DNA from 4 places in the Xenorhabdus griffiniae genome. Region 2 is predicted to be linked to each of the others. Evidence: predicted binding sites of a transcription regulator. Region 2 holds the regulator's gene; each other region holds the start of a gene.
The links. The regulator CRP, encoded in region 2, controls carbon source genes, mostly activating them, when cyclic AMP is high. The targets are predictions, from matches to a motif close to ATGTGANNNNNNTCACAT.

Region 1 (6,079 bases), 2.1 Mb from region 2:
ATTGATGGCTTTAATATAAAAGTGTTTTCAATGAAGCCTCATTTACACACAGCATAAATTAATAAACTATAAGAAGAGGTCGTCATGCCACGTCCTATTTTGGCAACGATCCATCTCGATGCATTTCGCCATAATCTGTCGGTTATTCGTCAAATGGTGGGTAACAGTAAAATTTGGTCGGTAGTAAAAGCGGATGCGTATGGGCATGGATTGGACAGAATATGGCAATCACTCATGCAGACAGATGGATTTGCACTGCTTGACATGAATGAAGCTATTTATTTAAGGGAGCAGGGATGGCAAGGGCCAATTTTGCTATTGGAGGGTTTTTTCAAACCCGCGGATTTGCAGATTATCAATCGATACCGTTTGACAACGGTAGTGCATAGTCGTTGGCAGCTGGATGAGATAGGAAAAACTTATTTAGATGCTCCCATTGATATCTATTTGAAACTCAATAGTGGTATGAATCGATTGGGATTCACCCCAAAAGAGTATCCACAGATAGTTTCAATGGCGAGGAAAGTTAAAAATATTAAATCAGTGACTTTAATGACTCATTTTGCCAATTCGGATAACGAAATGGGTATTGATGAACAATTCGCGGTTATTGAATGTTTGCAAATGAATTCACTGCCTCACTGCCTGGCGAATTCTGGTGCTGTGTTATGGCATCCGAAAACACATAAAGATTGGGTACGGCCAGGTATTATTCTTTATGGTGCATCTCCCAGTGGCAAGTGGTGTGATATTGCCGATATTGGGTTGAAATCAGCCATGACGCTACAAAGTGAAATCATTGCAGTACATGAACTTCCCAAGGGGGAAAAAATTGGCTATGGCAGCCACTATATAACCCCAAAACCCATGCGTGTCGGTACAGTTGCCTGTGGTTATGCGGATGGATATCCGCGACATGCCCCAACGGGAACGCCTGTTATGGTTGATGGTGTTCGTACCCGGTTATTGGGTGCTATATCAATGGATATGATGACGGTTGATTTGACTCCGTGTCCTCAGGCAAACATAGGTAGTATTGTCGAGTTATGGGGAGAAAATCTACCCGTAGATGAAGTGGCAAACTCGGCAGGAACCATTGGTTACGAGCTGTTGTGCGCTTTAGCGAAACGCGTTCCTGTCACTGTGGTTTAATCCTTTCTATCTTAAAGCATTCAGGCATTTTATCCTTGGTTTTGGAATAAATGCCTGTTCTATATTCCACTTGGCTGATTATTATCTGAGAACTTACGGCAGCGGATAATGACAGAAAGTCTGTCAGGATTGCCATTCTTGGGCTGTAATGGGTTATTGATACGTGCAGTTTCGATACAGGCCATATTTTTATAACCTTCTTTGCTCATATCTTTCATACTACTGGAAAGTGCAGCACCAGGATTCCAGCATACTACTTCGCTATGGTGATAGTGATGTATTTCAATTGTTCGTTTCCATAGCGGATCTCTAAGCAGGTTAAAATCGTCTGATTCTGTATAAATGCGGTCTGTTCTCCCGTGGAAGGCTAAATCTTCATCGATATATTGCTCGCTATCGGTGAGGGTATCAATAAAATGTGAACCAAGCCCACTAACCCGAATTTGATTGATGTCACTTACATTGAAGTAAGAGTGAAGAGCGCACATGGCTTGATATTCACCGTGGGATTCTAATTCTATTTCACACGTTTCCCCCAATTTAAAGCGGGCAATTAGCGTGAATTCATGTGGACATAACTTACGGGTATATGCATTATCCTGTAATGTGAACGTCAAAATAACGCCATTTTCATTCTCATCATGGGCTTTGAGTTCCCAGGGAAGTATCCGTGCAAATCCATGGCTGGGCGCTGTAAACGAACCAAACCAAGGCCAACAGATGGGAATACCACCACGAATAGCCGTGCCTGCGCTGAAAAGAGTGTTATCACTTACCCATAATACGGGTTTTTCGTTGTTGGGTTGCCAGGTAATCAGGTGTGCACCTTGAAGACTGATCACGCCGCGAGCTTTAGGATGGGAAACAACAATTAACGGAAAACCGTCCATGTTTCGCTGGCTAATATAAGGGGAGAGCTGCTCTACAATCGGTAATGAGAAAATTTTATCAAGCATCTGTCATGACCTTATGTAAACTTAAGTTGGCCGTTGAACTAAGGAATAAGAATATCTCAATATTTTAGTTATATAAACATAAAAGCCATCTGTAAACAGATGGCTTTTGAAATTGGATAAAAGCTCAATTATTTGGAGATGTGAGCGATCAGATCCAGAACTTTATTGGAATAACCGGTTTCGTTGTCATACCAGGAAACCAGTTTTACAAAGTTATCGTTCAGCGCGATACCTGCTTTTGCATCAAATACAGAAGTCAGTTTTTCGCCGTTGAAATCAGTGGAAACAACGTCATCTTCAGTATAGCCCAGAATGCCTTTCAGTTCGCCTTCTGCGGCTTCTTTAATCGCGTCACAAATTTCTGCATAAGTTGCTGGTTTAGCCAGACGTGCAGTCAGGTCAACAACAGAAACGTTAGGAGTAGGAACACGGAAAGACATACCAGTCAGTTTGCCGTTCAGTTCTGGGATAACTTTGCCTACTGCTTTTGCTGCGCCAGTAGAAGATGGGATGATGTTCTGTGCTGCACCACGGCCACCACGCCAGTCTTTTGCTGAAGGACCATCAACTGTTTTCTGGGTAGCGGTTGTTGCGTGAACGGTAGTCATCAGACCTTCAATGATGCCGAATTTGTCATTGATAACTTTAGCCAGTGGAGCTAGACAGTTAGTGGTACAGGATGCGTTGGAAACGATATCCTGGCCTGCGTAGGCATTGTGGTTGACACCCATAACGAACATTGGCGTATTGTCTTTGGATGGACCAGTCAGAACAACTTTTTTCGCGCCCGCAGCGATATGTTTACGTGCAGTTTCGTCAGTCAGGAAAATACCCGTTGCTTCTGCAACAACATCAACACCCACTTCGTTCCATTTCAGGTTAGCTGGGTCTCTTTCAGATGTCATACGGATGGTTTTGCCGTTAACAACCAGTTGACCGTCTTTAACTTCAACAGTACCGTTGAAGCGGCCGTGGGTTGAATCGTATTTCAGCATGTATGCCATGTATTCTGCATCCAACAGATCATTGATCGCAACGATTTCAATGTCTGAACGCTCTTGAGCAGCACGGAAAACAATACGGCCGATACGACCAAAACCGTTAATACCTACTTTGATAGTCATAGTATTCCACCAGCTATTTTTTAGTGAATTAAAAGTTGTTTCTAAAGTTACCAAAATCTTGCCAGCCGTCAAGCGGAATCGTGTCAACAATTGAAAAAGATCAATTTAAGAATCACTATCTAGACGATTGTTATACAGCTGGAACAAGCTCTACGCACACCATTATCGGGGTATAAGGAGATATTTAAAGTTACCATTGGTTAGTTATGTGAGACTTATCACAATTAGTAAAGTAAATTGCTATGTTGGATGGGTTAGAATGCGTTTTGACATTTTGGTGTTAATTTTGGATTGTTTCCGATGATATTTTATTGAAAATATTGACCTTAAAAGGTGGTCATTATGACTAAAAGTCAAAATATTTCCCTTTCTATAGAACAACTTAGTACAATGCAGCGCTATGTTACGCAAGAAGCAGGTACTGAGCCGCCATTTTCAGGGAAACTACTGCACAACAAAAAAAATGGCATTTATTATTGCTTGTGTTGCCGCCAGCCATTATTTGTTTCTGATACGAAGTTTGATTCGGGATGTGGATGGCCAAGCTTTTACCAACCGATTAGTGATGGCTCTATCACATATATTGATGATTATTCTCATAATATGCATCGGATAGAGGTGCGTTGTAGCCAATGTCAGGCACATTTGGGGCATGTCTTTCCTGATGGCCCGAAACCGACAGGGGAACGTTTTTGTATTAATTCAGCAGCGCTGCGTTTTGTTGAGAAAGAAACAGGTGAAGAAACGGCAGGTTAATGTTATTTGAATACTCTGAATTTAAATGAAATGTTGGCTTTATGAGCTAAAAAGAAACGATTCAGCTTATTTTTTGACAAAGTCGTCTTAACGGTTCTTAAGGTCAATTATATTAATAATAACCATGACGGCTTACAATCGTACAAGTAAAATATGTAGTGAAATAGAGCATATAGCCATTAAGGAAATTTCGATGAAGTTGGATGATTTACTCTCCGCCATGACTCCTGAAATTTATCAGCGATTAGTTCAGGCTGTCGAACTGGGAAAATGGCAGGATGGTGTACCACTTACGCCAGAACAGAAAGAATACAGTTTACAGGCGGTGATGCTCTGGCAAGCAAAATATAACCATGATCCTGAACATATGACGATTGGCACAGACGGCCAAATTACCATAAAAAGTAAGCAGGAGTTAAAGGCTATATTTCAGTCCGACATGGTTGCAAAATTAAAACCTCAGTCGGAAGATTGAAATGGCATGAATTAAGAACCTCGCCCTATTTCTGTTGAAGGACGAGGCTCTTTTTAATTTTATGAATGATTCAAGGAGGTTATAAAATGGATATAATTTCACTTTGTGGAATTAATGTAGCCCCTTTTCTGGCCATTTCCTCAAATGCTTGTTGGCTATCATCTTTCTGGATATTAACACCACGGCAGCCATCAATAATGACATAAGTTTCATAACCTAGTGTCAGGGCATCAAGTACAGTAAATTTTACGCAGTAATCAGTGGCGATACCCATGACAATCAGACGTTGTATCTTCTGCTCTGTTAGCCAATCATCCAGATGGGTTTTGCTTTTATGGTCATTATCAAAGAATGCACTGTAGCTATCTATTTGGGGATTTTCACCTTTGCGAAAAATTGCCTGAATAGCAGATTGATTTAACAAAGGATGAAATTCTGCACCAAACTCTCCTTGTATACAGTGATTCGGCCACCATACTTGAGGAATGCCATTGAGTTCGCCTAATTCACCTACTTTTTGTCCTGAGTTTTCGGCAAAGCTCATATGGTTAGCCGGATGCCAATCCTGAGTGGCGATAACAGTGATATTGTTTGCCTGACATCGTGCAATAACATTATTTGCGACTTCAATCACTGCATCACTATCTTTAACAGCCAGGGCGCCCCCCGTACAAAAGTCGTTTTGTAGATCGATAAGTAATAATGCGGTTTTCATCATATTTCTCGACTCATCTGTTTATTATTCATCAGCATAACTCAATTCTCCCCGCAGATTTTGTTGCATCAGATAGCGGATCTCTTCAGAAGTATAAGATTGGCTTAATAAATAGTGCAATTTCGTTAAAGTTGCCTCGAAAGTCATGTCATAACCGCTGATAACACCTGATGCCGCTAGAGAGTGACCAGTCGCATAGCCTTCCATGTTGACTCGGCCTGAAATACATTGTGTCAAATTAACCACAATAATGCCTCTCTCAGTTGCTTCCTTTAACGTTTGTAACAAATCAGCACGTTGCGGAGCATTGCCAACACCGTACGAGCGTAAAATTAACGCCTTGACTGGTTGCATGAGAATATTGTCTACCACCTGACTGGATAATCCCGGATAGATAGTCACGACACCAATCGGTTGTGGTGTGATGGTATTCACAACAAATTCGCCGTGACTAACCGGTATAGGATTTGTTTTGAAGGTGCGAATATTTATTCCGGCTTCCATCAGTGGGGGGCAGTTAGGGGATGAAAAAGCATTAAAACCATCTGCATGGGCTTTAATTGTTCTATTGCCACGAAATAACTTATTGTTAAAAAACAGGCCGACTTCGTTAATAGGATAATTTGCTGCGAGATACAGCGCATTAAGAAGATTGGTTTGTCCATCGGAACGCAATGCTTCCAGAGGAATTTGTGACCCTGTCACAATAATGGGTTTATTAAGGTTTTCGCACATGAAGGAGAGTGCTGACGCTGTGAAAGCCATGGTATCTGTACCGTGCAGAATAACAAAGCCATCATAATCATGATAATTCTGATAAATATCATTTGCGATAATGCTCCAGTCGTCAGGACTCATATCAGAAGAATCAATCAGGGGTTGGTGTTCACGGATCGTGAAT
Region 2 (6,079 bases):
TTGATATCACATGTTACGGGTATTGATATGGGACTCTCGCACTACGCCATTAAATCGAATGGTGACAAAACCCCGAATCCCCGCCCTCTCATCAATGCCAGTCGCAACTTGCGACGTAAACAGAAAGCGTTGTCCCGTAAGAAAAAGGGGAGTGCGAACCGTCGCAAAGCCCGTATACAGCTTGCGGGTGTGCATGAACGGGTAGCCAATACCCGTGCTGATTTCCAGCATAAACTCTCCCGCACAATTGTTGACGAAAGCCAAGCGGTAATTGTGGAGACACTGAAAGCAGCAAATATGATGAAAAATCATCATCTGGCACGTGCTATCGGTGATGCCGGATGGTCTGGGTTCATCATAAAACTGGAATATAAGGCCGCAGAGAAAGGGGTGCATCTGGTGAAACTGGATCACTGGTTTGCCAGTTCAAAAACCTGTCACTGTTGTGGCCACAAAATGCCGGAAATGCCGTTAAATAAGCGAATCTGGCAATGTCCTGAATGCGGAGTTGAACATGACCGCGATATCAACGCGGCAATCAACATCGAACGCAAGGGCATACGGGAATTATGTGCGGCGGGACTCGTCGTGCAATCTGCCCATGGAGGCCAGCGTAAATCCGTCATACAGACGGTTGCGGCCTAGGAAGTGGGAAGCCTCGCCCGACAGGGCGGGGAGCAGTCACTGTATATTTCCTATTAAATGCTCAGTAAGATAAACTGACGCATATAAATCACTTCTTAGTTTCAATAAAATATGGCAGAAAAATGATGAAAATCGACTTGAGCAATATGATAACAGAGAGTCGTAATCCCGCCAGTACCCACATTGATCAACTTTCAACACTCGATATGCTGCACGTCATCAACGATGAAGATAAAAAAGTGGCTATTGCTGTCGAAAAAACACTGCCCCAAATTGCCTGTGTGGTTGATAAAGTTGCCAAAGCATTTCGACAGGGTGGGCGCTTAATCTATAGTGGCGCTGGCACATCTGGGCGCTTAGGTATCCTGGATGCCAGCGAATGCCCACCCACTTATGGTACAAAACCAGAACAGGTAATCGGCTTAATTGCCGGCGGGCACCAAGCCATTCTGCAATCTGTCGAAAATGCGGAAGATAATCGGCAATTAGGTACAGAAGATCTTAAGGCGTTACACTTTACTCAACGAGATGTTCTGGTAGGGATCGCTGCCAGTGGCCGGACACCCTATGTATTAGGTGCAATGGAATATGCCAAATCAGTTGGTGCTACTGTCGCTTGTATCAGCTGCAATCCAAATAGCCCAATGACGCAGTTGGCTGATCTTGCTATCACGCCCGTCGTCGGGCCAGAAGTGATAACAGGCTCATCCCGCATGAAGGCAGGCACGGCACAAAAATTGATACTGAATATGATCACGACAGGTGCCATGATCCGTATTGGCAAGGTATATGGTAATTTGATGGTTGACGTAGAAGCCACTAATGCCAAATTAATCGAACGCCAGAAAAATATTGTCATGGCCGCCACGGAGTGCAGCAGAGAAATGGCAGAACAGGCGTTAAACGCCTGTGGTGGGCATTGCAAAACCGCAATTGTCATGATCTTATCGGGTATTAACGCCGAAGAAGCCAACGCATTATTGGCAAAACATCATGGGCTTATCCGGCCAGCTATCTCAACAGACCGATAATCACTATCTCTTTAGCAAAATCCGCCGTAAACCCTCGCCCAATGCGAGGGTGTCGTAAAAGGGGGGAGCAGTCACCCAAACCAGATTAAAGGCACACAAGCGGCAGTCAGGACACCCATTACGATATTGAATGTAAACCACGCGCGACGGCTTTTCAGTAACTGACCAATCAGTGAACCAAGAACCAACCAGATTACACTGCCGAGGATATTGACGATTAACATCACTATACTGATGGCAAAAATGGAATAGTTATACAGCTCTCCAGCCAGACTGTAACTACTGATTGCGCCCAATCCCATCAACCAGGTTTTGGGATTTAAGAACTGCAATAGCCAGCCTTGATAAATTTTGATTGGCTCTCTTGCCGATGCTGTAGTATCCAGCCGTTTATAATGCGAAGTGGCTGTCTTCCAGGCCAGCCATAATAAATACAGACATCCGAGTATTTTCAGCCCCGTATGTAAAGCAGGATAAATCAGCAGTAGCGCAGCAACACCAAACGCAGACAGCAGCAAAATGGTTTGCATTCCCAGAATAATACCCAGACAAAGCGGGACAGAACGGCGAATACCAAAATGAGCTCCCGATGATGTCAGTAACAAATTGTTTGGGCCCGGTGTGACAGCGGAAATAAACATAAATATACTAAGCGAGAATATCAGGCTTAAAGTCATGGGTAGATTCCCCTCCCACCCTGGTGGTTAACATTTCTTTTCAAGAAAAATAACAGTATGTTATTTCACATACAAGATAACTAATCATGAAATCAATTCAAATTCATTATGAATCGTAGACTACAACTCCATTAGCAACGACGATGTTTACCCGATGATGAATGACAGTATTTTCAGGAGCAATCACAATGATTATCCCGTGGCAACAATTGGAAGCCGATACACTCCACAACTTAATTGAAAGTTTTGTCCTGCGGGAAGGTACTGATTACGGCGAACAGGAAAAAACGCTCGAGCAAAAAGTGCAAGACGTCAAACGTCAACTTGAACGAGGTGAAGTTCTGTTGGTATGGTCTGAACTACATGGAACCGTTAATATCTTGCCTAAAGAGATGTTCCGCCCGTAAAACTCAACTTGTTTGATTCATTCTAATTGACTGATTCGCCAATTTTATTAATTAAGGAGTCTGTTCATGTCTGCCAAACACCCCGTTATCGCAATCACTGGCTCCAGTGGAGCAGGAACAACCACAACCAGTGTCGCTTTTCGCAAGATTTTCCAGCAATTTGACGTAACAGCTGCACTGATAGAAGGGGATAGTTTCCATCGTTATACTCGTCCTGAAATGGATGCCGAGATACGGAAAGCAAGAGAACAAGGCAGACATATCAGCTACTTTGGGCCAGAAGCCAATGATTTCGGTATGCTGGAAAAAACATTCCTTGAGTATGGGGAAACAGGCCATGGCCGCTGCCGAAAATATCTTCATACCTATGATGAAGCCGTCCCCTATAACCAATCACCAGGTACTTTCACCCCGTGGGAAGCTCTGCCATCTAATACGGACGTCCTATTTTATGAAGGACTTCACGGGGGAGTTGTCACGCCACAACACAATGTCGCCAGTCATGTTGATCTGCTAATTGGCGTTGTACCGATCGTCAACTTAGAATGGATACAAAAACTCATCCGAGATACGGGCGAGCGAGGGCATTCCAGAGAAGCGGTTATGGATTCCGTTGTTCGTTCAATGGATGACTATATCCGCTACATCACTCCTCAGTTTTCACGTACCCATATCAATTTCCAACGTGTCCCTACCGTTGATACCTCCAATCCCTTCTCTGCCAAAGCGATCCCCTCTCTGGACGAAAGTTTTATCGTGATCCGTTTCCGTGGACTCACGCAAATTAATTTCCCTTATTTGCTCGCGATGCTTCAGGGTTCATTTATTTCCGGCATAAATACTATCGTTGTTCCTGGTGGAAAAATGGGGTTGGCAATGGAATTAATTATGGCACCGCTTGTTAAACAATTACTGGAAGGCAAAAAAATCTCGTAATTTAATCTCTATTTAATTTTTAATAAAACAGGTAACAAAAAATAATGTTACCTGTTTTATTTAAATAAGCAGGTTATTTTTTGTGACAAAATTTTTTCCTTGTATACCAATCTCACTCCAAGATGCATGTAATTTCTCCCCCGCGAAGCGGGGAGAAATCAGGTTTCATATCGTGTTGTAAATTGCAGCTTGAAGTTTAATGCGTATAAAACACATCTTGAAAGACGATAGGTATATAAATGTAAAATCAATAAAACCAACTCTTCTGCCTGATTTCTGGTAATCTGGCAGTCAGTCTAATATGCTGAAGCGATACAAGAGAAGACAGAAGCGCTTTCCTGTGTTACAAACAAGGTTACAAGCGTGGACTGGCAAGGTATATGGGTTAAGATCAATATGCCTAAATTTTGGCATCTTTATAATCCATATAAAATTCCCGCTTGTCAGTTTTTCAGCAGGCTAATATGTTAAGCTATTGACTTTATAAAGCCAGCCTGAAGAGGAACGACAGTTTCTCACATCATAAAGGCAGAAATAACAACAGAGGATAAAGCGAATGGTTCTCGGCAAGCCACAAACAGACCCTACTCTTGAATGGTTTTTGTCACACTGCCATATTCACAAATATCCATCCAAGAGCACGCTTATTCATCAAGGTGAGAAAGCAGAAACGCTTTACTACATTGTTAAAGGTTCAGTTGCTGTTCTAATAAAAGATGAAGAAGGTAAGGAAATGATTCTCTCTTATTTAAATCAGGGGGATTTCATTGGTGAACTTGGATTATTTGAAGAGGGGCAAGAACGTACTGCATGGGTACGAGCCAAAAGTGCCTGTGAAGTGGCTGAAATTTCCTATAAGAAATTTCGCCAGTTAATTCAGGTCAATCCTGATATTCTGATGCGTTTATCTGCTCAGATGGCAAGTCGCCTACAAACCACTTCTGAAAAAGTAGGTAACTTAGCCTTTCTGGACGTTACAGGCCGTATCGCCCAGACATTGCTCAATTTGGCCAAACAGCCTGATGCAATGACTCACCCTGATGGTATGCAAATCAAAATCACACGTCAGGAAATTGGGCAGATTGTGGGTTGCTCCCGTGAAACGGTTGGCCGTATTTTGAAAATGCTGGAAGATCAAAGCCTGATCTCTGCACATGGCAAAACCATCGTCGTTTATGGGACGCGTTAATTCCCAATAAACCGAAACTCAGCCAGTGCAATCTATTACTTCGCACTGGCTTTTTTACTGTTATTTGTTTAACCAACGGGATATCGCCATTTCCAGCCGCACCATACCCTCTGTGATTTCGTCCTCAGGAATAATCAGTGATGGTGTAAAGCGCAAGATGCTGTCTCCTGCACTTAATAACATCAATCCCAGTTCTGCCGCCTGCTGCAATATTTCTTTGGCCTTGCCCTGATATTCAGCTTTCAATACAGCCCCAATAAGCAAGCCTTTTCCGCGAAATTCACGAAAGATACCATATTTTTGGTTCATCTTTTCCAAAGCATGAATGAGCATATCGTGCCGTTTTTCCACGCCCATCAGCACTTCTGGCGTATTGATAATATCCAGTACGACACAACCGATACGACAAGCCAATGGGTTTCCACCATAAGTCGTTCCATGGGCGCCCGTTTCCATTGCCGCCGCGATTTTATCTGTCGTTAACATTGCACTGATGGGAAAACCGCCCCCCAGTGCTTTTGCCGTCGTCAAGATATCCGGCTGTACGCCATAATGCTGGTAAGCATATAACTGCCCCGTGCGCCCTATTCCACTCTGGACTTCATCAAAGACCAACAAAGCCTGATGCTTATCACACAATTCCCGCACCCCATGCAGAAACGCCATTGTCGCAGGAGTCACTCCTCCTTCACCTTGGATTGGCTCCAAAACAACAGCACAAGTGTGATCATCGATTTCCGCTCTAACGGCATCCAGATCGTTAAAAGGCACATGAACAATATCGGCGGGTTTAGGCCCAAACTCTTCGGCATACTTCGGTTGCCCTCCCACCGAAACCGTGAAAAAGGTACGACCATGAAATGCCTGATGGAATGCAATGATTTTGGTTTTATTCGGATGATAACGGGTAATCGCATAACGACGTGCCAATTTAAATGCCGCTTCATTGGCTTCCGCCCCCGAATTAGCGAAAAAGACCTTTTGGGCAAAAGTCGCATCAATCAACTTTTGCGCTAAGGTTAAGGCAGGCTCATTGGTAAAAACGTTGCTGATATGCCACAATTTTTCACTCTGCTGTTTCAGGGCGTTCACCAAAGCCGGATGACAGTGCCCCAAAGCCAGAACAGCAATACCTCCGGCAAAATCTATGTATTCTTTACCCTGTTGATCCCATACTCGACTTCCTTGCCCTCT
Region 3 (6,079 bases), 510 kb from region 2:
TCAACGATTCCACACCACCGAGAGATTCAGCCAAGGTAAATAATTTTAACGTAGATAAAAAACGACGCATGGCCTGTTCATCACCATCCAGTTCGAAACTTAGCATCGCCCCAAAACCTTGCTGTTGCTTAACGGCAATTTCATGCCCTGGATGGTTCTTCAACGCAGGATAGAAGAGCTTTTTCACTTGGGGCTGTTGTTGCAAATAATCCGCAATGGCAACAGCATTGTTTTGTTGGAGCAGCACGCGGGCAGATAATGTACGAATGCCGCGCAATAGCAGATAACTGTCAAAGGCCGCAGCCGTCACGCCAATATTGTTTGCCCACCAAGCTAACTCTTCCGCGATGGATGGCTCCTTAGCGATAATTGCTCCCGCAATCAGATCAGAATGTCCATTCAAATATTTCGTGCAAGAATGCACGACTAAATCTGCCCCCAAATCCAATGGCTTTTGCAGTACAGGGCTTAAGAAAGTGTTATCAACCACAGCCAATGCCCCAATTTCATGGGCCAAGCCACAAATATATTGAATATCTACGATCCGTAACAAAGGATTACTCGGTGTTTCAATTAGCACCAGTTTGGGGTTTTTAGCTAACGCCTGTTTCAACGCTTGTTCATTTGACTGATCAACAAAAATCACATTGTATGCGCCACGCTTGCTTAGACTGTCAAACAGGCGATAACTCCCACCATAACAATCATGCGGAGCCACCAATAAATCCCCTGGTTTCAGAAATACGGTACAGAGCAGATGAATCGCTGACATGCCACTGCTGGTCATGATTGCGCCCGCACCTCCTTCCAGCTCGGCCAACACCTGTTGGACAACATCACGACCAGGATTGCCACGGCGCGAGTAATCATGCGCCCTGGGCTCATTGAAACCCGTAAAGTTGTATGTACTGGAAAGATAGATAGGCGGAACAACACAACCATATTGTTCATCAACATTTGAACCACTGTGAACCGCAATTGTCGCTTGCTTACATCCCATAACCTTTCACCATCATCGTTATTATTAGCGTCACGCAAGAATAACGACTGGAAAGATAGACGTCAATACATCTAGACATCCAAATTATTTTGCGGTTTAATACCACAATTCCATGGCTGTCATTACACTTTATATGTCTTCTGGTTATATTTTATAAATTAGTGCAGGCGGGGCGATATAGTCGACAGGCTAATTATGTTAGACTACTGCGTTATCGACATGAAAACAGATCAGAAATTCCTTCCAATTTCTAATCTCAATTACTTGATTCAAAAATTATTTAAGGTATCTCATGGCTGAGTGGAATGGTGAGTATGTCAGCCCTTATGCTGAACATGGCAAAAAAAGTGAACAGGTCAAAAAAATTACAGTTTCAATCCCACTAAAGGTATTGAAAATCCTGACTGATGAGCGCACTCGCCGTCAGGTGAACAATCTGCGTCATGCAACAAACAGCGAATTGCTGTGTGAAGCTTTTCTCCATGCGTTCACCGGACAGCCTCTGCCTAATGATAATGATTTACGCAAAGAACGCCATGATGAAATCCCGGAAGCAGCGAAAACCATGATGCGTGAGCGAGGCATTGATCCTGATACATGGGAATATTGATAACAAAAACGCCCGATGCAAAACATCGGGCGTTTTTGTTTTAACTCTCCGGCCTGTATGAACAACAGACAGGAAAAAGTCATTACTTTTTAGTACCTGGAACGCTGAAACGTTTGTTAAAGCGATCAACACGACCACCAGTCGCAACATCACGCTGCTTACCAGTGTAGAACGGGTGGCATTCACCACAGACGTCCAGGTTCAGATTGTGACCTACAGTAGAGTTAATTTTGATGACATTACCGCAAGAGCAAGTTGCAGTAATTGCTTCGTATTTAGGATGGATACCTTGTTTCATGGGAAACCTCTGTTCAGGCCGTGTCGCTATCCAGCCTTGTTTTGCTGCCAGACACCACACGTCGTGTTGATAAAAAATATGTATCGGTAATTTCTATACCAAAGGCGGCGGATCATACAGAATATCTGTTTATTGCGCAATGAAATCTACCGATTTGCTATGATACCCTTATCGCTATATGTTCTTTTATACGTTCTTTCATCTGGTCATTAATTATCCGGAAATCGCCTTATGACAGTTGTCCAGGTTGCATTGCCTGTCCCCCTAACCCGCACATTTGATTATCTACTGCCTACAGAGTTACCTTTACCGGCTATTGGAGTTCGAGTACTCGTGCCTTTTGGTAAGCGTAATGCGATAGGTATTGTCACTGGTATCGCAGACAGCAGCGAATTTCCACCTGAACAACTCAAGTCTATTGCTACGATTCTTGATGTCCAACCGCTTTTTCCTGACGATCTCTGGCAATTGCTTCAGTGGGCCGTCAGCTATTATCACTATCCGCTGGGCGAAGTGTTATTCCATGCTTTGCCTGTCTTGCTACGACAGGGAAAACCGGCAGAATTTTCCCCTCTCTGGCAATGGCAAGTCACTGAGGCAGGCCGCGAACTCCCGCTTACACAACTCAAGCGCTCCGCTAAACAGCAAAAAGCGTTGGCCGCTTTGCGCCAACGCCCTGTTTATCGTCACCAAGTCGCTGAATTGGCGTTAAGCGAAAGCGCACTGCAATCACTGAAAAAGAAATCACTGATTGCCCTGCATCCCATCCAACCAGAAACGGAAAATTGGCGTGAGCATTTTAAAACCATCGGCGAACGGTTAAAGCTCAATACAGAACAAGCTACCGCAATAGGCGCCATCCGTGCAGAAGATCAAACCTTTTCTCCGTGGCTACTGGCGGGGATCACGGGTTCGGGTAAAACAGAAGTTTATCTCAGTATACTGGAGAACATTCTTGCACAAGGTAAACAGGCCCTTATTTTAGTGCCAGAAATTGGTTTGACGCCACAAACTATCCGCCGGTTTCGGGAACGTTTCAATGCTCCCATTGATGTTCTGCATTCCGCCTTAAATGACAGCGAACGGCTAACAGTCTGGCTGAGAGCGAAAAGAGGGGAAAATGCCATCGTTATCGGTACACGTTCGGCTTTGTTTACCCCCTTTGCTCATCTGGGTGTCATTATTATTGATGAAGAACATGACAGTTCTTACAAACAGCAAGAAGGCTGGCGCTATCATGCTCGCGATCTGGCGGTATTCCGGGCGAAAAAAGAGGGGATTCCGATTATTATGGGTTCTGCCACCCCCGCACTGGAAACACTATATAATGTGCAACAGGGGAAATATCGCCAACTCACCTTAACTCAACGGGCAGGCCACGCCCAAGTAGCCACTCAGCATTTATTAGATCTGAAAGGCTTGCCATTGACGGTTGGATTATCTCAGCCGCTCATCAATCGTATGAGTGAACATCTCAAAGCTGACAATCAGGTCATTCTATTTCTGAACCGTCGTGGTTACTCTCCTGCCCTGCTCTGCCACGAATGCGGCTGGATAGCAGAATGCCAACGCTGTGATCACTATTACACCCTACATCAAAATAATCGCCACCTGCGTTGCCATCACTGTGACAGCCAGCGCCCAATCCCACGCCAATGCCCGCAATGTGGCACCACTAACTTAATTCCCGTTGGCTTAGGCACTGAGCAACTTGAAGATGGTATTACAAAACTGTTTCCCAATATTCCGGTTACCCGTATCGACCGTGATACCACCAGCCGCAAAGGTGCGCTGGAACAGCAACTAGCCGAAGTCCATCAAGGTGGAGCCCGCATCTTGATTGGTACGCAAATGTTGGCGAAAGGTCATCATTTCCCTGATGTTACGCTGGTCGCCTTACTGGACGTCGATGGTGCTCTGTTTTCTGCTGATTTTCGGGCCGCCGAACGTTTTGCCCAACTCTATACCCAAGTCTCCGGTCGGGCAGGACGAGCCGGAAAGCAGGGAGAAGTTGTCCTGCAAACCCACCATCCTGAGCATCCACTTTTGCAAATATTGTTGGAGAAAGGCTACGATGCCTTTGCCCAGCAAGCGATGGAAGAGCGTCAACAAGTTCACCTGCCACCTTTTGTAAGCCATATCCTGCTCCGCGCAGAAGATCACGATAATCAGCAAGCCCCCGCATTTTTGCAACAAATGCGTCAACTGTTTGAACATTATGCACAATCTGATAATCATTTATGGATCATGGGGCCAGTACCCGCATTACAGGCTAAACGTGGCGGTCGTTATCGTTGGCAATTGATGATTCAACACCCTTCCCGCATTTTTCTCCAGAAAATGATGACCGGAATTTACCCTCAAATCACTACATTGCCACAAGCACGTAAAGTGAAATGGAACATTGATGTTGATCCCAGCGAAAGTTGATAATTATTTCTTTAATTTGCGAAGCATCTCTAAGAAATGATGCATATCACACTTTTTATGCAAACAAAGTAACAGATGGATCGGTTAATCAGCTTAAAATGAACTTATTAATATAACTGTAGAAAATAATCCGCCAGCACTTCCTTCTCAGGCAAGACTGGCGTTTTTTAGCAGCCGGATAGCAATCGTTTCGCTGCCTGTAGAGAGTGAGGAATGAACTATGGAAAAAAAGAAGTGCACGGCGCTGGTAACCATGAAAGATGTTGCCAAAGTGGCTGGTGTTTCTACCGCAACTGTATCAAGAACATTAATGAATCCTGACAAGGTTTCTGCCCGTACACGCCAGAGGGTCGAAAATGCGGTGTTAGAAGTAGGTTATTATCCTCACAATCTGACCAAAAATTTACGGCGTAATGTATCCAGAACCATCTTAGTTCTTGTGCCCAATATCAGTGATCCTTTCTTTACTGAGGTCATTCGAGGTATTGAAGAAACCGCTACTGAACATGGTTACCTGGTGCTGATTGGTGATTGCAAGCATCAAAAGCAACAAGAACATGCGTTTATCAATCTTCTGATCACCAAACGCATTGATGGTATGGTGCTACTGGGTTCTAACATTCCTTTCGATGTTTCCAAAGAAGAACGCAAAAATCTGCCTCCCATAGTGATGGCCAATGAATTCTCACCAGAACTGGAACTCCCCACGGTCCATATTGATAACCTGACAGCCGCCTTCAATGCCACTCATCATTTGCAAAAATTGGGACACAAACGCATTGCCTGCATTACCGGACCGGAAACCATGCCACTGTGCCATTATCGCTTGCAAGGTTATATCCAGGCATTGCGGCGCACAGGGGAGGAAATTCGCGAAGAATATATTATCCGCGGTGATTTCACCCACGAAAGCGGAGCAATATTGGCGGAAACTTTGCTTACCTTACCAGAGCCTCCAAGCGCTATTTTCTGCCATAGTGATGTCATGGCACTAGGTGCAATGTGGCAAGCTAAAAAAATGGGGTTAAAATTACCAGAAGATCTTTCTGTTGTCGGTTTCGATAATTTAAATCTGGCTCAATACTGCGAACCCGCTTTGACCACGGTGGAACATCCCCGTTATGAGATTGGATATCATTCCATTCTGTTATTGCTGGAACAGCTTCAAGGCCGTTTGGTTTCTAAAGGTTCAAGATTATTGGAGGCAGAATTGATCATTCGTGCGAGCACTTGTTCGCCTAAAAGCTAGGCAAATAACGGCAGCTTGAGTAACATTAGTTACCTATTCTTTAATTTTTTAAATAACTCAGTGAATTAAACAGTGGCACAACGAGATTATGTGAGTCGCGGGCGTAGCAATCCCCGTCAGAAAAGTACTAGTAAGAAAAAAAATCAGGCTCAAGGATTACCCAAAACTACATTAGCCGTTGCAGTGGCCTTAGTGGTCATGTTTATTGGTGGACTTTATTTCATCGTACATAATAAACAGGAAAGAAATAAGCAGGAAGAAAGTGCACAAAATGCCTCACAGTCTCATCATCAAACCAAGGGGCATGGCCTGCCACCGAAACCAGAAGAGCGCTGGAGTTATATCAAGGAATTGGAAAATCGCCCTGTGAATGAATCTTCCATCCAGGAAAGCGATACAACAGTCAATAAACCACTCAACCAACTTCCTCAATTAACGTCTGAGCAGAAACAGCTACTTGAGCAAATACAAGCAGACATGCGACAACCGCCT
Region 4 (6,079 bases), 1.4 Mb from region 2:
GATCTCTACCATTTTATTGGCAAAGACATCGTTTATTTCCACAGTCTGTTCTGGCCTGCCATGTTGGAAGGCTGTAACTACCGTAAACCAACTAACCTGTTTGTCCACGGGTATATCACGGTTAACGGCACTAAGATGTCCAAGTCCCGTGGCACCTTTATCAAAGCCAGCACTTATCTGCAACACCTTGATGCAGACTGCCTGCGTTATTACTACGCAGCAAAACTCTCTTCCCGCATTGACGATATTGATCTGAATCTGGAAGATTTTGTTCAGCGAGTCAACAGCGATATCGTTAACAAAGTGGTTAACCTTGCTTCACGCAATGCAGGCTTTATCAACAAGCGCTTTGGCGGCAAACTGGCAGGACAACTCGCTGATCCTGCGCTATACCAGAAATTTGTCGATGCTGCACAAAGTATTGCAGAAGACTTTACCAACCGTGAATTCGGCAAAGCAATCCGTGAAATGATGGCACTGGCTGATCTGGCTAACCGCTATGTTGATGAACAAGCACCGTGGGTTGTGGCGAAACAAGAAGGCCGTGATGCTGATTTGCAAGCAATCTGTTCAATGGGGATTAACCTGTTCCGCGTGCTGATGACTTACCTGAAACCTGTACTTCCAAGTTTAGCTGCACGGGCAGAAGCTTTCCTGAATACCGAATTGACCTGGGACGGCATCCAGCAACCTCTGTTGAACCATGACGTTTCACCATTCAAGGCACTGTTCAACCGCATCGAAATGGCGAAAATTGAAGCGATGGTCGCTGATTCCAAAGAGAGTATCGAACCACAAAAAACCGTAACAGGTCCACTGGCTGATGATCCCATTCAGGACACCATTGCATTTGACGACTTTGCCAAGGTTGACCTGCGGATCGCACTGATCAAACAGGCTGATTTTGTCGAGGGTTCAGATAAGTTACTGAAACTCACGCTTGATCTCGGTGGTGAAACTCGCCAGGTCTTCTCTGGTATTCGTTCAGCCTATCCTGATCCCAAAGCACTGGAAAATCGCCTGACAGTGATGGTTGCTAACCTTGCACCACGCAAGATGCGCTTCGGTATTTCAGAAGGTATGGTGATGGCGGCAGGTCCAGGTGGCAAAGATATCTTCCTGTTAAGCCCCGATAGTGGCGCCCAACCAGGTATGCAGGTTAAATAATAGCTGCATATTTTTGATAAACATCATTAATTATCAAATAGATAACAAGGCGGGCTCCAAAAAAGGCCCGCTTTTTAATGTGATGTATGGCACATTTATAATGTTAGTCGTATGATGAAACCCTCGTTATATTGAGGAATTATTGATTATGTCTTTCCAAAATGTGCTGATAATAGGTTGGCAATACCTGCGCGCATTTGCGCTGCTTTATTTGTGCCTGATCGCGGGGAATATCATTTCGGCACAACTTCCCTTCTCTCTCCCCGGTAGTATTATTGGCTTACTGCTCTTGTTTGGCTTACTCGCATCTCAAATTATTCCCTCACACTGGGTAAAACCAGGCTGTAGCCTGTTGATGAAAAATATGACACTGCTCTTTTTACCCATTGGCGTAGGGATCATGGATTATTACCCACAGCTTAGCCAACAAATGCTCCCTATTCTGCTCTCTTGCATCGTTAGCACCGTGATTGTGATGGTCGTTGTTGCCTACAGTTCACACTATATTCATCGTGAACGTATCATTATTGGCACTCATAACCCGACGAATACTAAGCAGCAAGAACTCACCTCTCCCCCCACAAATCCATCACAACAGTTATCACAAGAACCGGAAGAGAAAGAAAAATGTTAAGCCATATCTGGTGGTCACTACCACTAACCCTGATTGTATTTTACTGCGCTAGAAAGCTGTCAGTGCGACTCAAACTGCCTATATTTAATCCGTTATTGATATCAATGGCTGTTATCATCCCCTTACTGTTGCTGACACATACACCATATGGACACTATTTTGCCGGCAGCCGGATACTGAACGATTTGCTGCAACCTGCCGTTGTTGCCCTGGCTTTTCCGCTGTATGAACAGCTACATCAAATCCGGGCCCAATGGAAATCTATTATTAGCATCTGTTTTGTGGGCAGCATTGTCGCAATGGTGACAGGGACTGCTATCGCATTATGGGCAGGTGCTACGCCTGAAATTGCCGCTTCTGTTCTCCCCAAATCCGTGACAACGCCAATTGCTATGGCTGTAGCCAGCTCCATTGGCGGTATTCCTGCTATTAGCGCAGCTTGTGTCATTATGGTAGGGATTTTGGGGGCTATCTTTGGTCACAATCTATTTAACGCCCTGAAAATAAAAACCCAGGCGGCACGAGGGTTGGCAATGGGTACAGCATCCCATGCGGTGGGAACGGCTCGCTGTGCGGAGCTGGATCATGTCGAAGGGGCATACAGTTCACTGGCCTTAATGACCTGCGGCATTATTACTTCACTGATTGCACCTTTTCTATTTCCGGTATTGCTGCATCTGTTTAGCTGATCATTTTATGGTTTCACTGGTTACAAAAACGTAGCGAAAAAGTAAATAAATATCATAAAACAGTGAAAATTTGACATAGGTTAATAAAATTTCACCTTTATTTCACGAATTTCATTAATTATATGCTATTTATTACATTGCAAACCTGAACAGACGTCCTAGAATGACCTTCAATTAATTTGGAGATCATTCTATGCAAGTTCGTTTTCACGCTATTTGGTCAGAAATCACACCTGAACTACAAAAAGCGCTATTACCTTATATTGGCAACGACGATTTTCCAGCCATGCTGACAGCAGAGCAAGCGGAGTCAATTAAACAGCTTTGCGGATTGGATGATCAGGCACTGGCGTTGGCCTTATTGCCACTTGCTGCGGCTTATTCGCTTGCTCCTGTTTCCCATTTTTATGTTGGCGCAATTGCACGGGGAGAAAGTGGCAATCTCTATTTCGGTGCTAATATGGAATTCGTAGGCGTTCCATTACAACAAACTATCCACGCCGAGCAATCGGCCATTACACACGCCTGGCTGCGTGGTGAAAAGAAGTTGGTTACCATCACTGTTAACTATTCACCTTGTGGCCATTGCCGACAATTTATGAATGAACTGAATAGTGGAACACAATTGGAAGTTTGCCTCCCCAACCATTCCTCATTAACTCTGGCCGATTACCTGCCAGAAGCCTTTGGCCCACACGATTTAGCTGACACACCATTGTTACTGGATGAGGTTAATCACGGCCATCAATTAGCTACCAGCGACGAATTGGTGCAAGCAGCATTGGATGCAGCGAACCGCAGCCATGCGCCTTATAGCCAATCCCATGCAGGAATTGCCTTACAAGATGAACAAGGGAAAATTTATACCGGCCGTTATGCAGAAAATGCTGCATTCAACCCAAGCTTACCACCATTACAGGCAGCACTGATTTTCATGAATATGGCAGGTGGTAATTTTAAATCCATTAAGCGAGCAGTCTTGGTGGAAGGTGAAAATAGCCATTTATCACAATGGAATGCGACAGAATGCACATTAGCGGCTCTCGGTTGTACAAAAGCAGAACGGTATACATTTTGAAATGCACTTCATCCAATAACATTTTATTAGCGAATTCTGTATGTTATCTCTCACTTTTGCTCATAATAATCATATCTAAGTAACATTTACTGTACTTATTGTTTTTATCTTCTTAGGATCTATGGCCGATTTTGTTATTGATAAGTTCAAAGAGTAAGCATCATGGAACTGGAACACGAAAGTAAACGTCCTCTCTATATTCCCTACGCTGGCCCTATCTTGTTGGAATTTCCTCTGCTGAATAAAGGCAGTGCCTTTACCGAAGAAGAACGCAGTAATTTCAACTTACATGGCTTATTGCCGCAGGCCGTTGAAACAATAGAAGAGCAGGCCGAACGCGCCTACCGTCAATATTGCGATTTCAAAAACGATATCGATAGACACATTTATTTAAGGAATATTCAGGACACCAACGAAACGCTGTTCTACCGCCTCCTTGATGCTCACTTAAGCGAAATGATGCCTATTATCTACACGCCAACCGTTGGTGCAGCGTGTGAACACTTTTCTGATATTTATCGCCGTGCCCGTGGTTTGTTTATCTCCTATCCAAATCGGGCTTACATTGATGACATGCTGCAAAATGCCACCAAGCAAAATGTAAAAGTTATCGTTGTTACCGATGGCGAGCGCATTCTTGGTCTGGGTGATCAGGGGATCGGAGGCATGGGGATCCCGATTGGCAAACTGTCACTGTACACTTCCTGTGGCGGGATCAGCCCTGCTTATACCCTGCCCGTGGTTTTGGATGTAGGAACCAATAACCCACAGCTCCTCAATGATCCGCTGTATATGGGATGGCGACATCCACGCATTACCGGCAAAGAGTACGAGGAATTTGTCGATGAATTTATTCAGGCTGTGAAACGTCGCTGGCCTAACGTACTGCTGCAATTTGAAGATTTTGCTCAGAACAACGCCATGCCACTGTTGAACCGCTATCGCGATGAGCTTTGCTGCTTCAATGATGACATCCAAGGTACTGCAGCGGTTGCTTTAGGTAGTCTGATTGCCGCCAGCCGTGCCGCAGGCCGCCAATTGAAAGATCAAACTGTGGCATTCCTCGGTGCCGGCTCTGCTGGCTGTGGTATTGCAGAGCAGATCATTGCTCAAATGAAATCTGAAGGATTGAGTGATGAACAAGCTCGTGCCCGCGTGTTTATGGTTGATCGCTTTGGTCTCCTGACTGACAAGCTGCCAAACTTGCTGGACTTCCAAAGTGCTTTGGTTCAAAAAAGCGTCACCTTGCAATCGTGGGATGTCACCAGCGATTCTCTTTCATTGATGGACGTGGTTCGCAATGCCAAGCCTACCGTTCTGATTGGTGTTTCTGGTCAATCAGGTCTGTTCAACGAAGGGATCATCCGTGAAATGCACAAACATTGTGAACGTCCCATCGTGATGCCGCTGTCCAACCCAACTTCACGTGTAGAAGCTCGTCCAGAAGACATCATCAATTGGACGGAAGGCAAAGCATTGGTCGCTACAGGAAGTCCGTTTGCACCCGTAAAATATAACGGTCAGGAATATCCAATCGCACAATGCAACAACTCCTATATCTTCCCAGGCATCGGCTTAGGTGTTATCGCTGCCGGCGCCAAACGTGTTACCGATGATATGCTGATGGCTGCCAGCCGCGCATTAGCGGATTGTTCACCACTGGCGCAAACAGGCTCTGGCCCATTGTTGCCACCGATTGATGACATCCAGGATGTTTCCCGCAAAATAGCCAAAGAAGTGGCGAAAAAGGCCCAAATTCAAGGCGTAGCGATTGTTACATCGGAAGATGCGTTGGATGAAGCGATTGAACGCAATTTCTGGAAACCAGAATATCGCGTCTATAAACGCACTTCATTCTGATATTAGTAATAAGCCTGCCAGTCATATTGGCAGGCTTGAAAAATAATCCAATATACCAATCCAACTTCAAGTTGTAGCTTGCAAATCAATGTGATGGTTTATCTCTCCCCGCTTCGCGGGGAGAGATCACACGCATCTTGAAGTGAGATTGCTTATATTTTTAAATTGAATCAGTTTAGTTCCGGTATGATCCCTCCCAAAACTTGCTTCGATATTTCAAGTCAAGTAGCCTTTAGGCCATTGGTTCATCAGCACATATAAGGCAAACAAAAAAATCATGTGGAAGCGCTTGATTACTGGTCTCATTTTTATCATTGCTGTCCTGATACTGGCAGCCATTATGCTTGACCGTTGGGTTAGCTGGAAAACCGCTCCTTACATTTTTGATGATGTCAGGCAACTGCCTGAGCGAGAAGTTGGTATGGTACTCGGCACGTCCAAATATTATAAAACCGGTACATATAACCAATATTATTTCTATCGTATCCAGGGAGCAGTGAATGCTTACAACAGCGGTAAAGTTAAGTACCTGCTATTAAGCGGAGATAACGCCCAGCATAGTTATAATGAACCCATTACCATGCGGAAGGATTTAATCAAGGCAGGCATTCCGGCCAGTGACATTGTGATGGATTTTGCCGGATTCAGAAC

Region 1: a site for CRP is predicted at 3,439-3,456, ahead of msrB (peptide-methionine (R)-S-oxide reductase MsrB). Genes of this name have one in related genera too.
Region 3: a site for CRP is predicted at 4,373-4,390, ahead of cytR (DNA-binding transcriptional regulator CytR). Genes of this name have one in related genera too.
Region 4: a site for CRP is predicted at 1,245-1,262, ahead of WDV75_RS07700 (CidA/LrgA family protein). Genes of this name have one in related genera too.

What each region holds. Positions count from the first base shown of each region.
Region 1 is NZ_CP147737.1:2,429,080-2,435,158, reverse strand. Features, by position in the region: gene WDV75_RS10535 (D-amino acid dehydrogenase) at 1-57, shown strand, start outside; gene alr (alanine racemase) at 85-1,152, shown strand; gene WDV75_RS10525 (D-hexose-6-phosphate mutarotase) at 1,212-2,108, opposite strand; gene gapA (glyceraldehyde-3-phosphate dehydrogenase) at 2,237-3,232, opposite strand; gene msrB (peptide-methionine (R)-S-oxide reductase MsrB) at 3,575-3,988, shown strand; gene WDV75_RS10510 (YeaC family protein) at 4,182-4,463, shown strand; gene pncA (bifunctional nicotinamidase/pyrazinamidase) at 4,543-5,178, opposite strand; gene ansA (asparaginase) at 5,203-6,079, opposite strand, start outside.
Region 2 is NZ_CP147737.1:344,079-350,157, reverse strand. Features, by position in the region: gene WDV75_RS01600 (RNA-guided endonuclease InsQ/TnpB family protein) at 1-645, shown strand, start outside; gene murQ (N-acetylmuramic acid 6-phosphate etherase) at 771-1,676, shown strand; gene WDV75_RS01590 (LysE family translocator) at 1,748-2,353, opposite strand; gene WDV75_RS01585 (YheU family protein) at 2,542-2,760, shown strand; gene WDV75_RS01580 (phosphoribulokinase) at 2,827-3,696, shown strand; gene crp (cAMP-activated global transcriptional regulator CRP) at 4,253-4,885, shown strand; gene WDV75_RS01570 (aspartate aminotransferase family protein) at 4,946-6,079, opposite strand, start outside.
Region 3 is NZ_CP147737.1:4,598,161-4,604,239, forward strand. Features, by position in the region: gene metB (cystathionine gamma-synthase) at 1-1,000, opposite strand, end outside; gene metJ (met regulon transcriptional regulator MetJ) at 1,293-1,610, shown strand; gene rpmE (50S ribosomal protein L31) at 1,693-1,908, opposite strand; gene priA (primosomal protein N') at 2,140-4,338, shown strand; gene cytR (DNA-binding transcriptional regulator CytR) at 4,559-5,587, shown strand; gene ftsN (cell division protein FtsN) at 5,660-6,079, shown strand, end outside.
Region 4 is NZ_CP147737.1:1,716,353-1,722,431, reverse strand. Features, by position in the region: gene metG (methionine--tRNA ligase) at 1-1,167, shown strand, start outside; gene WDV75_RS07700 (CidA/LrgA family protein) at 1,316-1,801, shown strand; gene WDV75_RS07695 (CidB/LrgB family autolysis modulator) at 1,795-2,490, shown strand; gene cdd (cytidine deaminase) at 2,684-3,568, shown strand; gene WDV75_RS07685 (NAD-dependent malic enzyme) at 3,731-5,428, shown strand; gene sanA (outer membrane permeability protein SanA) at 5,706-6,079, shown strand, end outside.